Regions from separate parts of the Herbaspirillum sp. 1173 genome, predicted to be linked through region 3. Evidence: predicted binding sites of a transcription regulator. Region 3 holds the regulator's gene; each other region holds the start of a gene.
The links. The regulator HrcA, encoded in region 3, represses chaperone genes, less so after heat shock. The targets are predictions, from matches to a motif close to TTAGCACTCNNNNNNNNNGAGTGCTAA.
Positions count from the first base shown of each region.

Region 1: a site for HrcA is predicted at 1,697-1,723, ahead of rpoH (RNA polymerase sigma factor RpoH). Genes of this name have one in related genera too.
Region 2: a site for HrcA is predicted at 2,469-2,495, ahead of groES (co-chaperone GroES). Genes of this name have one in related genera too.

Region 1 is NZ_JAVDSP010000012.1:33,235-37,590, forward strand. It holds gene J2X56_RS24955 (SCO family protein) at 1-548, shown strand, start outside; gene rpoH (RNA polymerase sigma factor RpoH) at 637-1,536, opposite strand; gene ftsX (permease-like cell division protein FtsX) at 2,096-3,019, opposite strand; gene J2X56_RS24970 (cell division ATP-binding protein FtsE) at 3,016-3,708, opposite strand; gene ftsY (signal recognition particle-docking protein FtsY) at 3,713-4,356, opposite strand, start outside.
Region 2 is NZ_JAVDSP010000004.1:185,688-190,043, forward strand. It holds gene groL (chaperonin GroEL) at 269-1,918, opposite strand; gene groES (co-chaperone GroES) at 2,062-2,352, opposite strand; gene J2X56_RS15540 (TonB-dependent siderophore receptor) at 2,738-4,356, shown strand, end outside.
Region 3 is NZ_JAVDSP010000007.1:119,086-123,441, forward strand. It holds gene J2X56_RS20790 (outer membrane protein assembly factor BamE) at 1-468, opposite strand, end outside; gene fur (ferric iron uptake transcriptional regulator) at 681-1,106, shown strand; gene hrcA (heat-inducible transcriptional repressor HrcA) at 1,227-2,255, opposite strand; gene J2X56_RS20805 (HAD family hydrolase) at 2,327-3,055, opposite strand; gene J2X56_RS20810 (NAD kinase) at 3,092-4,009, shown strand; gene recN (DNA repair protein RecN) at 4,089-4,356, shown strand, end outside.

The DNA.
Region 1 (4,356 bases), on a different contig from region 3:
CGCTGCTGGCGGCCTGCGGGCCGTCCAAGCCTGAACTGAAGTTCAACAATACCGATGTCACCGGGCTGGATTACGCGAAGGACTTCGCACTGACCGACCACACCGGCAAGCCGCGCACTCTGGCCGATTTCAAGGGCAAGGTGGTGGTGATGTTCTTCGGCTATACGCAATGCCCGGACGTATGCCCGACCACCATGGTCGAGATGTCCAACGTGATGAAGGAACTGGGACCGGACGCCGACCGCGTGCAGGTGCTCTTCGTGACCGTCGATCCGGAGCGCGATACCCAGGAAGTGCTGGCGCAATACGTGCCGGCCTTCGACAAGCGTTTCCTTGGCTTGCGCGGCGACCTGCAGCAGACCGAGAAGGTGGCCAAGGAATTCAAGGTGTTCTACCAGAAGGTGCCGGGCAAGCAGCCGGGCAGCTATACGATGGATCACACGGCGGGCAGCTACGTATTTGATCCGCAGGGACACATCCGCCTGTTCGTCAAGCACGGACAAGGGCCGCAGACGCTGGCGCATGACATCAAGCTGCTGCTGTCGTGATGGCTTGAAACGATATAAATCGTTTGGATAAAAAGAAAGGCACCCGAGGGTGCCTTTTTCATTGCTGCTGACCTGAATGAAATCCGGATCAGGAGTAAGCCTGCAGCGCGGTCTTCATCTTCTTCAGCGCGACTGCTTCGATCTGGCGGATACGCTCGGCCGACACGCCGAACTCGTCAGCCAGTTCATGCAGGGTCGCACCCGAGCCGTCGTCATTGGCCAGCCAGCGGGCTTCGACGATGCGGCGCGAACGGTCATCCAGCTTGGACAGGGCCGCTTCCAGGCCTTCGGACTGCAGGCGGTCATATTGCTTGGCTTCGATCACGCGGGTCGGTTCCGAATTGTCGGAGGACAGGTAGGCGATGGGGGCGAACTTGTCATCTTCATCATCGGTGGGCGACTCGAGGGCGATGTCGCGACCGGACAGACGGGTTTCCATCTCGATCACTTCTTCGCGCTTGACGTCCAGGGTCTTGGCCAGGGCCTCGACCTGGGCCGGCGTCATCGCGTCCAGGCCTTCCTTGTGGCTGCGCAGGTTGAAGAACAGCTTGCGCTGGGCCTTGGTGGTCGCGACCTTCACGAGACGCCAGTTCTTCAGGATGTACTCGTGGATCTCGGCCTTGATCCAGTGCATGGCATAAGACACCAGACGCACGTTCTGGGCCGGGTCGAAGCGCTTGACGGCCTTCATCAGGCCGATATTGCCTTCCTGGATCAGGTCGGCGTGCGGCAGGCCGTAGCCGAGATAGCCACGGGCAATCGACACCACCAGGCGCAGGTGCGACAGCACCATCTTCTGAGCGGCGCCCAGGTCGTTCTTTTCACGCAGGTCGCGCGCCAGCTTGATCTCTTCTTCGTGGGTCAGCATGGGCAGGCGGTTCACTGCCGAGATATACGCGTCGATATTGCCCAGGCTGCCGGAAAAACCCAGCGCGAGCGCATTGGACTCGGCAGGCATGAGTGCAGTGTGTGCAGACGCAGTTTTCATGGATTCTCCTTGGTTCCTTTGCGGAAACAGTATGAAACGGTAGGAAGCGGATGCTTCGGTTGCCGGGGGCAATGTTGCCAACTTCCCCGGCGCGGCCAACATGGCCAGACGCTGTTTGGTGCAGTGCTCCGATAAAACTGGAGCAATTCAATAAGGTATTCTAGCACTCGTCACCCAAGAGTGCTAATTGCATGATGGTGCGGTGTTGATAGCCAAGAACTATTGCTGCTCAGCTAATCATTGCATTACTTCCCCTTCATATTAGTCGCCTTTGGGCGACAAAAGTTGCGATTGGGGTCAAAAGGGGGCCAGAAACTTGTAACACTTTTTTGCAGCGCGCCAAGTGAGGGGCAAGGCGCAGGAAATGGCCATCCTGCATTGGGAAGCTTCGGTGCTGGGGGGTGGTAAACCGGTCAAATGAACTTGGCTTCAAGTAGAAGACGATCTGACGCCGCTCTTATTGTATGGGCAGCAGGATCAGGTGAATGTTCCTGTCAAAAAAGGAAAGCCCGCATGAGCGGGCTTTCAGGCCAGGCGAACCGGATGGCTGAGCTGGCGCTCAAGCCTTCCTTGCCAACTGCCTGCGCACCGACAGCATCGCCCCGAACAAGCCCAACAAGCCGCTGATGGCCAGCAGCAGGCCGATGGCCATGGGGCTGGGCAGGGCCAGCTGGAATTCCGAGGCATACAGGTGGGCGAAATCCAGGATGGCTTCATTGAGCGGCTGCTGCGCCGCCACCACCAGCCCCAGCGCCACCGCGCCCGCACACAGGCCCAGCAGCGCGCCGGTGTAATAGAACGGACGATAGATGAAGGAATTGGTCGCCCCGAACAGCCGCGAGACCTCGATTTCGTCGCGCTGCGTCATGACCTGCAGGCGAATCGTGTTGAAAACGACCGCCACCACCACCGCCCCCAGCGTGATCCCCAGGAACAGCAGCACCAGCCGCAGGATGCGCAGCAGCGCCGCCAGGCGCTTGACCCATTCGGAATCGATCTGCACCGTATCCACGCCCGGCTGCTTCTTGAGCTGCTGGGCGATGTCATCCACCCGGCTGGCATTCATGGCGTTCTCGAAGCCGGGCAGGCGCACCACGTAGCTGTCCGGCAGCGGATTGCTGCCCAGCGTGGCCAGCACGTCGGCCAGGCCGGTCTTGCTCTTCATCGCATCGAAGGCTTTTTCGCGCGGGATGAACTCGACCTTGCCATTGGTGTTGCTGTCCTTCAACACCTGGCTGATGGTCTTGCCCACGGCCTGCGCGGCCTCGCGGCTGGCATCGGGTTTCATGAAGATGCTGATCTCCGGCTCCACCGACATCTGCTCCGAGATCGGGCGCACGTTTTCCAGCGCCGAGAGGCCGGCAAAGGGCAACGCCAGCGCAATCGAGACCACCAGCACGTTCAACAGGAAATTGCCCGGCGAGCGCAGCAGGTGGCGCAGGGCGTCCGCAATGGCGGCGAAATGCTGTCGGAGCCAGTTCATGGCGACACCTCCACGGGATTGGCCACGCCGTTGTGCCAGCCATCGACGATGCGGCCACGGTCCAGGTAGATGATGCGGTCGGCACCGGTGAGGAAATTTTCGTCGTGGGTCGAGATCAGGCAGGTCACGCCCACGCCGTGGAAGGATTTCAAGGCGGCCAGCACCTTGTTGGCATTGGCCCGGTCCAGATTGGCCGTCGGCTCGTCAGCCAGAATGATCTGCGGACGGTTGACGATGGCGCGTGCAATGGCCACGCGCTGCTGCTCACCGCCGGACAGTTCCAGCGGCTCGCACATGGCCTTCTCCAGCAGGTCGACCTTGTCGAGCGCGGCGCGGGCGCGCTTTTCCGCATCCGGGCGGGAAGAGCCGGTCACGATCAGCGGCAGCATCACGTTGGCCAGCAGATTGCGGTCCAGCAACAGCTTCTGCTGCTGGAAGATCAGCCCCAGGTTGCGCCGCAGGTAGGGCAGGCCGGAAGGTTTCAAGCCCGCGATGTCGGTGCCGCTGACGGTGAGCTTGCCCGAAGTGGGCCGCTCGATGGCCGCGATCATCTTCAGCAGCGTGGACTTGCCGGCACCGGAAGGGCCGGCCAAAAAGATCAATTCGCCCTTCTTCACCGACAACGTAATGTCGCGCAGGGCATAGACCTCGCGCGCGTATTGCTTGGAAACCCGGGTAAATTCAATCATCGGTTCAACTCAGGAGGGCATCGACGAATTCGGTGGCATTGAACGGCTGCAGGTCTTCGATCTTCTCGCCCACGCCGATGAAGTACAGCGGCACCGGGCGGGTCTTGGCGATGGCGGCCAGGATGCCGCCCTTGGCGGTGCCATCCAGCTTGGTCACCACCAGGCCGGTCAGCCCCAGCGCATCATCGAAGGCCTTGACCTGGGCCAGCGCATTCTGGCCGGTGTTGCCGTCGATGACCAGCAGCACTTCATGCGGTGCGGAGTTCATCGCCTTGGCAATGACCCGCTTGATCTTCTTGAGTTCATCCATCAGGTGCAATTGCGTCGGCAGGCGGCCGGCGGTATCGACCATCACCACATGGGTGCCGCGCGCTTGCGCCGAATGCACCGAGTCATAGGCGACGGCGGCCGGATCGCCGGATTCCTGCGCGATCACCTGGACGTTGTTGCGCTCGCCCCAGACCGCCAGCTGCTCGCGGGCGGCTGCGCGGAAGGTGTCGCCGGCGGCCAGCAGTACCGACTGGCCGTGCGCCTGCAGATGCAGGGCCAGCTTGCCGATGGTGGTGGTCTTGCCGGCACCGTTGACGCCGGCAATCATCATCACCAGCGGCTTGTCGCGGCCCAGCACCAGCGGGCGCTGCAGCGGCT
Region 2 (4,356 bases), on a different contig from region 3:
AGCTCAACAACATCAACCGTCGCGGGATGTTCCCTCGCCAACTATGTATGTTTAGGGTTCAAGAGCATTTGGATGCGGGTCTTTTTTTATGCAGAAACCTTTGTGAGGTCGATGCTCGGTCAACTCAGCTGCGCGAGCTCGGAGAGGAGGCCTTGCATTCCGGATCCGCTCCGATCGCCGCCCAACAAAAAACCCGCATCATCGCTGATGCGGGTTTTTTGCTTGCAGCACAGGCCATGCGATGCATGGCCTGCAGCCGGAAGGCCAATTACATCATGCCGTCCATGCCGCCCATGCCGCCCATACCACCCATGCCGCCAGGCAGGCCGGCCGGCTTGTCCTCGGTCACTTCGGCCACCAGGGCGTCGGTGGTCAGGATCAGGCTGGCCACGGAGGCAGCGTTTTGCAGGGCCGAACGGGTCACCTTGGCCGGATCCAGCACGCCCAGTTCCACCAGGTCACCGTAGGTGCCGTTGGAGGCGTTGTAGCCGAAGTTGCCCGAACCTTCCAGCACCTTGTTCACCACCACCGACGGCTCGTCGCCGGCGTTGAAGACGATCTGGCGCAGCGGCTCTTCGATGGCGCGCAGCACGATCTTGATACCGGCTTCCTGATCGGCGTTGTCGCCCTTCAAGTCCTTGACGTTGGCGCGAGCGCGCAGCAGGGCCACGCCACCGCCAGGCACGACGCCTTCTTCAACAGCAGCGCGGGTAGCGTGCAGGGCGTCTTCGACGCGGGCCTTCTTTTCCTTCATTTCGACTTCGGTGGCAGCGCCAACCTTGATCAGTGCAACACCGCCGGCCAGCTTGGCCACGCGCTCTTGCAGCTTTTCACGGTCGTAGTCGGAGGTCGCTTCGCCGATCTGGGTGCGGATCATTGCCACGCGAGCTTCGATGCCAGCGGCTTCGCCGTTGCCGTCGATGATGGTGGTGTTTTCCTTGCCGATTTCAACGCGCTTGGCTTGGCCCAGTTCAGCCAAGGTAGCCTTCTCCAGGGTCAGGCCGACTTCTTCGGCGATCACTTGGCCGCCGGTCAGGATGGCGATGTCTTCCAGCATGGCCTTGCGGCGGTCGCCGAAACCAGGAGCCTTGACGGCAGCGGTCTTCAGGATGCCACGGATGTTGTTGACCACCAGGGTAGCCAGGGCTTCGCCTTCGACGTCTTCAGCCACGATCAGCAGCGGACGGCCAGCCTTGGCGACTTGTTCCAGCACCGGCAGCAGGTCACGGATGTTGGAGATCTTCTTGTCGAACAGCAGGATGAAGGGATTGTCCAGAGCGACGATCTGCTTCTCTTGGTTGTTGATGAAGTACGGCGACAGGTAGCCACGGTCGAATTGCATACCTTCGACGATGTCCAGTTCGTTTTCCAGCGACTTGCCGTCTTCCACGGTGATGACGCCTTCCTTGCCGACCTTTTCCATGGCCTTGGCGATGATGTCGCCGATGTCCGCGTCGGAGTTGGCCGAGATCGAGCCGACTTGAGCGATTTCCTTGGAGGTGGTGGTGGGCTTGGCCAGGTTCTTCACTTCACCGACGATGGCGGTGACAGCCTTGTCGATACCGCGCTTCAGGTCGGTCGGGTTGAAGCCTGCGGCGACGTACTTGAAGCCTTCGCGCACGATGGCTTGAGCCAGCACGGTTGCGGTGGTGGTACCGTCACCGGCGTTGTCGGAGGTCTTGGAAGCGACTTCCTTGACCAGCTGGGCACCCATGTTTTCCAGCTTGTCCTTCAGTTCGATTTCCTTGGCGACGGAAACGCCGTCCTTGGTCACGGTCGGGGCGCCGAAGCTGCGCTCCAGCACGACGTTGCGGCCCTTGGGGCCCAGGGTGACCTTGACTGCGTTGGCCAGGATGTTGACGCCGTTGACGACCTTGGCGCGTGCTTCATCGCCGAAAATAACTTGCTTTGCTGCCATGTTGGATTCTCCAGAAATTCGGTTCAGTTCATGTCGCCGGGCTCGGGCCTGAAGATTCAGGGAGCACCGGCTGCTGTCTTGTTGCCGATGGCCTTCACGTTTTCTCTATCTATATAGAAGGAAAAGGAAGGCCGGATGCCGAATTACTTCTCGACGACGGCGAACAGGTCTTCTTCGCGCATGACCAGCAGTTCCTGGCCATCGATCTTCACGGCCTGGCCGGAGTACTTGCCGAACAGAACGCGGTCGCCGACCTTCACGGCCAGTTGGCGGACCTTGCCATCTTCCAGGATCTTGCCGTTGCCGACGGCCAGGACTTCGCCTTGGTCCGGCTTTTCGGTCGCTGCGTCAGGCAGAACGATACCGGAAGCAGTCTTGGTTTCCTGGTCGAGGCGCTTGACGATAACGCGATCGTGCAAAGGGCGAAGATTCATGAGAACTCCTTAATTTTCAATAAGTTAGCATTGATTGCGGCGATGCCTGCAACGGTTTTCTTCCAAATGCAGCAGACGTCACCGCATGAAAAAGGGGATTGCGCCCGGCGGCGCTGTTAGCACTCTGCCGTGACGAGTGCTAAGTATAGGGATGGGTTGGGGAATTTTCAAGGCGTCAATTGCCGTGTTTGCGCGCCTGGTCTGCGCAGCGGCACTCAAAAAAATTCGAGGTCAGTTAAGAGAAATGCAGGCATGGCTCTGAATATGTAAAAAATAGAATGCGAATCATTATTATTGCGGCTCTTTCGGATCAGTCCGGAAGAGCCTTTTTTTATAAGAAATGAACGGCGGAGGTTCGCCAGTATTTTTATTGGACCGAAATGCAATGAAGAACAATCAGGCCCCATTCAACCATGCACGCGATCTGCGTATCGCCACTTCAACCCTTGCCTCGCTCGTGATGCTCGGCTTCCCGCTGGCCGGCATGGCGCAGCAGTCCGCGGCGCCCGACGGGCCGACGGGGCTGGAACCGATCCAGGTCAGCAGCGATTGGCTCGGCACTGGCTTCGAGAGCAGCGTGAAGACCTATCCCGGTGCCCGCACCGTGGTCAAGAAGCAGGAGATCGACAGCACCGGCGCCGTCAGCATCGGCGAGGTGATGCGCCGCATTCCCGGCGTGCAGTCCAGCGACAGCGCCGGTAGCTCCGGCAGCGCGATCGCCTTGAACATCGGCGTGCGCGGACTGACCGGACGCTTTTCGCCGCGCTCCACCGTCCTGCTGGATGGCATCCCCTTGTCGGTGGCACCCTATGGCCAGCCCCAGCTTTCGTTTGCGCCCCTGAGCCTGAACAACATCGAATCGATCGATGTCATCCGTGGCGGCGGCGCGGTGCGCTTCGGCCCGCAGAACGTGGGCGGCATCATCAATTTCAAGACGCGCTCCATTCCGGCAGGCGAGGGTATCTCGGGTGATGCTTCGGTGCGCTACAACAGCTACGGCAAGGGCGGGGGCAATGCGCAGTACACCGCCTTCGCCGGCGGCCAGAGCGACAATGGCCTGGGCATGGCCTTCCTGTACTCGGGCCAGGACGGCAGCGGATGGCGCGACAAGAGCGATGAACATCTCAACGATTTTGCGCTGAAGATGCGCTACGAAATTTCCCCGCGTTCAGAACTCCACGCCAAGTTCAATTACTACGATGTGCTGAGCCGCACGCCGGGCGGCCTCACCACCGCGCAGTACGCCGCCGACCCGTTCCAGAACACCCGCCAGCGCGACAACTGGAGCGGTACCCGCAAAGGCTTCGACGTCGGTTACCTCAATACGCTGTCGGATCATCAGGAGCTGGAGATCCGGACCTACTTCAACCAGGCGACCCGCCAGAGCAGCTTGATCAACGTGACCGGCGTGCGCCTCTCGCATCAGCCGCGCAACTATGAAACGCTGGGCATCGAACCCCGCTACACGCAGCGATTCGCCTGGGGCGGCACTACGCACGATGTCACCGTGGGTTACCGCACCATCCGCGAGCGCGGGAATGACAACATCTACAACGAAGCGGTCCGCACCGGCGCGCTGAGCGGATTCACCCAGTTCCAGAACAGTACCGATGCCCATGCCGGCTACATCGACGACAAGATTGCATTCGGCAGATGGCGCATCACGCCGGGCCTGCGTTTCGAACAGGTGCGGTCAAGCCGCTACGAAATGGGCAAGAAGGATCCTTATGAAGTGGCCAACGACAAGCTGCTGCCCTCGATCAACCTGGCGTATCTGCTCACGGAGCAATTGACCCTGTTCAGCAACTACAACACCTCCTTCGGCGTGGTGCAGAATTCGCAACTCAACACCATGTCTTCCGCCAATCCGCTGTCGCCCGAACTGGCCCGGACGATGGAAGGCGGCATGCGCTGGAAGAGCGCACAGGCCTCCGCCGAAGCCACGGTGTTCCACATCAATTTTGACAACCAGATCGTGTCGGTGCAGGGAACGACGCCCAACGT
Region 3 (4,356 bases):
GGCCTTGGCACCGACCTTGGCGTCGGTGATCAGGGTCAGGTATTCGCTTTCGGTGGGCAGGTTCTGGCCGCCTTCGACGTGATCCAGCAGGTCATCCTTGAAGAACACCGAGACACGGCTGGTCATGATCTCGCCGTTGCCCTTGGCCAGACGGAAATCGTAGTCCCAGCGGTTGCTGTGGAACATGTCGGTCAGCAGCGGCGTGCCCAGCACGAAGCGCACCTGGTCGCGGGTCAGGCCGGGGCGCAGTTGCGCCACCATTTCCTTGGAGACGAAGTTGCCTTGCTGGATGTCGATGCGGTAGGGCTTGAAGAAGCCGAACAGGCTGTTGCTCTTGCCGGTCACCTTCACGCCCGAAGTATCGGTGGGTGCTGCCTGTTCCGGTGCCTTGGTCGAGGAGCAGCCGGCCAGCGAGACGGCCAGTGCAGCCAGGACGCCGATGGCGGTGGTGTGATGACGGGACTTCATTCGGGAAAGCATGCGCATAAAGATTTCAACCGGGTTGAGCCATGAGCCTAAAGCGCTATATGATAAGCTAGAACTTACTTCTTAAATAGGCATGAGTGCGTTCCGGGTGTAAAAGGGCGTTCCCCACCGCCCCGCCGGAACGGTCCGCCAGGTCTTCCCAGTGGACCGCCGCGCCTGTTCGAGACCAGTAAAACCCGGGAACCCACTCTACCATGCCGAACAATCCATCCGAACTGAAGGCCAGCGGCCTGAAGGCGACCCTGCCGCGCCTGAAGATCCTCGAAATCTTCCAGAACACCTCCGTGCGCCATCTCAGCGCCGAAGACGTCTACAAACAATTGCTCTCTGACAACCTCGATGTCGGTCTGGCCACCGTCTACCGCGTGCTGACCCAGTTCGAACAGGCCGGCCTGCTCCAGCGCAATCACTTCGAGACCGGCAAGGCCGTCTTCGAACTCAACGAAGGCTCGCACCACGACCACCTGGTCTGCCTGGATTGCGGCAAGGTCGAGGAATTCTTCGACGCCGAAATCGAGAAGCGCCAGCTCAAGATTGCCCAGGAGCACGGTTTCGAGATCGCCGACCATGCCCTGGCCCTCTACGGTCATTGCAAAAACTGCAAGAAAGTGAAGAAGTAAGTTTGCTTTCGCTTGCCTGGCTTGATTCCGGCAAGGCTGCATGAAGAAAAATGTAAAAAAGCCATGTGAGGTCTCACATGGCTTTTTTGCGTCCTGGCGCGACGGTTGTGCTGGCCGGGATCAGTGCTGGCTCAAGGCGCTGGAAAGCAGCTTGGCCGTGATGTCGACGATGGGAATGACGCGTTCGTAGGCCATGCGGGTCGGTCCGATCACACCCAGGGTGCCGACGATGCGGCCGTTGACCTCGTAGGGGGCGGTGACGATGCTCATGTCGTCCATCGGCACCAGCTGGGATTCTCCGCCGATGAAGATCTGTACGCCCGTGGCCTTGCTGGACACATCCAGCAGCTGCAAGAGCCCGGTCTTCTGCTCGAACATGTCGAACAGGCGGCGCAGCGAATTCATGTTGGAGGAGAGGTCGGTCACCGACAGCAGGTTGCGTTCGCCGGAGATGACCACGTTGTTGTCGGCCTCTTCGTTCATGGCGTCGCTGCCGGCTTCGACGGCGGCCTGCATGAGCGCGGTCATGTCGTCGCGCAGCTGGCGCAGTTCGCCTTGCAGGTGGATGCGCACCTGGTCGAAGGACTGGCCGGCGTAATGCTGGTTGATGTAGTTGGCGGCCTGGGTCAGCTGGCTCGGGGTGTAGTCGACGTCGGTCAGGAGCATGCGGTTCTGCACGTCGCCGCCCTGGTCGACGATGACCAGCAGGATGCGCTTTTCCGACAGCCGCAGGAACTCGATCTGCTGGAACATCGATTCGCGCTTGGGCGTCATCACCACGCCGGCGAACTGCGACAGCGAGGACAGCACCTGGGCCGCATTGGTGATGATCTTCTGCGGCGAACCGCTGTGCTGCAGGCGTGCCTGCAGGCGGCCTTCGAGGGCGCTCTCGTCGATGGCCTCGACGGTGAGCAGCGTGTCGACGAACATGCGATAGCCGCGCGGCGTGGGCACGCGGCCGGCCGAGGTGTGCGGGCTGGCGACGAAGCCCATCTCTTCGAGATCGGCCATGATGTTGCGGATGGTCGCCGGCGACAGTTCCAGGCCCGACAGTTTCGACAGGGCGCGCGAGCCCACTGGCTGGCCGTCGGCGATGTACCGTTCGACCAGGGCCTTCAGGAGTGTGCGGGCGCGGTTATCGAGTTGCATGGGGCATATTCTAGCGGCATATCCGGTAAATGTGACGGCCGCGTCAGTTCTTCCAAAAATTGAACAAAGGTTCAGGCTTGCGCCTGCAGCCAGTCGTGCAGCTCATGCAGGTCGCGGCAGATGGCGTCGGGCGTGATGCCCTCGGGCAGGGTGCGGTCGAAACGGTTCATCCATACTGCCCGCAAACCGGCCCGCTGCGCACCTTGTACGTCCAGCAGCGGATCGTCCCCCACATAGACCGTCGCCGCCGGGGCGACCTGCAGGGCCTCGCAGGCGGCATGGAAGATGGCCGGATCCGGTTTGGCGCGGCCGAAGCGATGCGCCGCAATCGAGACCCCGAAGTGCCCGGCCAGGCCGATGCGCTCCAGGTCGGCAAAGCCGTTGGAGACCGAACCCAGCGTGAGCTGGCCCTTCATGCGCAGCAGCGCCGGTTCGACGTCATCGAACAGCGCCACCGTGCTGCGGGCTTCGGAGAACAGGGCCATGGCCGGGTCGACCAGCGCCAGGTCCACGTCATGCTCGCGGAAGACCTCGGAGAGCGCCGTGTGGCGCAGCTTCCAGAGGTCGATGCGATACATCGGGTCGGTCTTCATCAGGGCCATGCGGCGTTCGCGCAGGCTGGCAATCGTATGGGCCGCCACCACCGCGGGCGCATGCTCGCGCAGCCAGTCGTAGAGCAGGCCTTCGGCGCGCACCAGCACCGGTTCGATGGCCCACAGGGTATCGTCGAGATCGAACAGGACCGCCTCGATGGGGGAGGGAGCGGGCGAGGAGGGCAGGGAGGAAGCGCTTGGTTTCATTACAATGTCATCTCAAATTATGGTCTAATCCGCAGCATGTGGCCCATCAAATTACCCGTTCAGGCAGCCGTACCCAAAACCGTCGCCATCGTCGGCAAGTTCCAGGCCGTCGGCATCGCGCAGATCTTGTCGGACATCGCGGTGTTCCTGGAGTCGCATGGCCACACCGTGGTCTTCGAGTCCGAGACCGCCGAGAACATCGCCCTGCAAGGCTATGACAGCATGACGCCCGAGCAGATCGGGCATCACGCCGACGTGGCCATCGTGGTCGGCGGCGACGGCACCATGCTCGGCATCGCGCGCCAGCTGGCACCCTACAACGTGCCGCTGATCGGCATCAACCAGGGCCGCCTGGGCTTCATCACCGATATCGCCCAGGACCGCATGATACCGGCTCTGGCCGACATGCTGGAAGGCAAGGTCGAAGCCGAGTCGCGTTCGCTGCTGGAAGCGCGGGTCTACCGCGAGGGCAGCGAGATCTTCCGCGCGCTGGCCTTGAACGATGTGGTGGTGGCGCGTGGCTCCACTTCCGGCATGGTCGAGCTGCGGGTGGAGGTCGATGGCCGCTTCATGTACAACCAGCGTTCCGATGGCCTCATCGTGGCCACGCCCACCGGTTCCACTGCCTATGCCTTGTCGGCCGGCGGCCCTATCCTGCATCCCAGCCTGCACGGGATCGTGATGGTGCCGATTTCTCCGCATTCGCTGTCGAACCGTCCCATCACGCTGTCGGATTCCTGCGAGATCGTGATCCAGGTGGTGGCCGGGCGCGAGGTCAGCGCCAACTTCGACATGCAATCCTTGACCAGCGTGCTGCATGGCGACCGCATCGTGATCCGCCGTTCGGCGCACAAGATCACTTTCCTGCATCCCGAGGGCTGGAGTTATTTCGATACCCTGCGCGAGAAGCTGCACTGGAATGAATACCCCTCCATAGAAGGCCGATTACAATAAGCGCGCATCAAGCCCGGCCATCGCGTGCCGGCTCGCTTGAGCCTACTGGCCTGTCCGTCCAACCCGCTGCGAGACCACCATGCTGCGTACCTTAACGATTCGCGACTTCGTGATTGTCGATGCCATCGAGCTCGAATTCGCGCGCGGATTCTCCGTCTTCACCGGCGAAACCGGCGCCGGCAAATCCATCCTCATCGATGCCCTGGCGCTGGCCATGGGCGGACGGGGCGATCCCAGCGTGGTGCGCGAGGGCGCGGCCAAGGCGGATGTGAGCGCCGATTTCACCGCCACGCCGGAAGTGATGGCCTGGCTGGACGAACACGAATTCAGCGGCGAGCACGACGGCG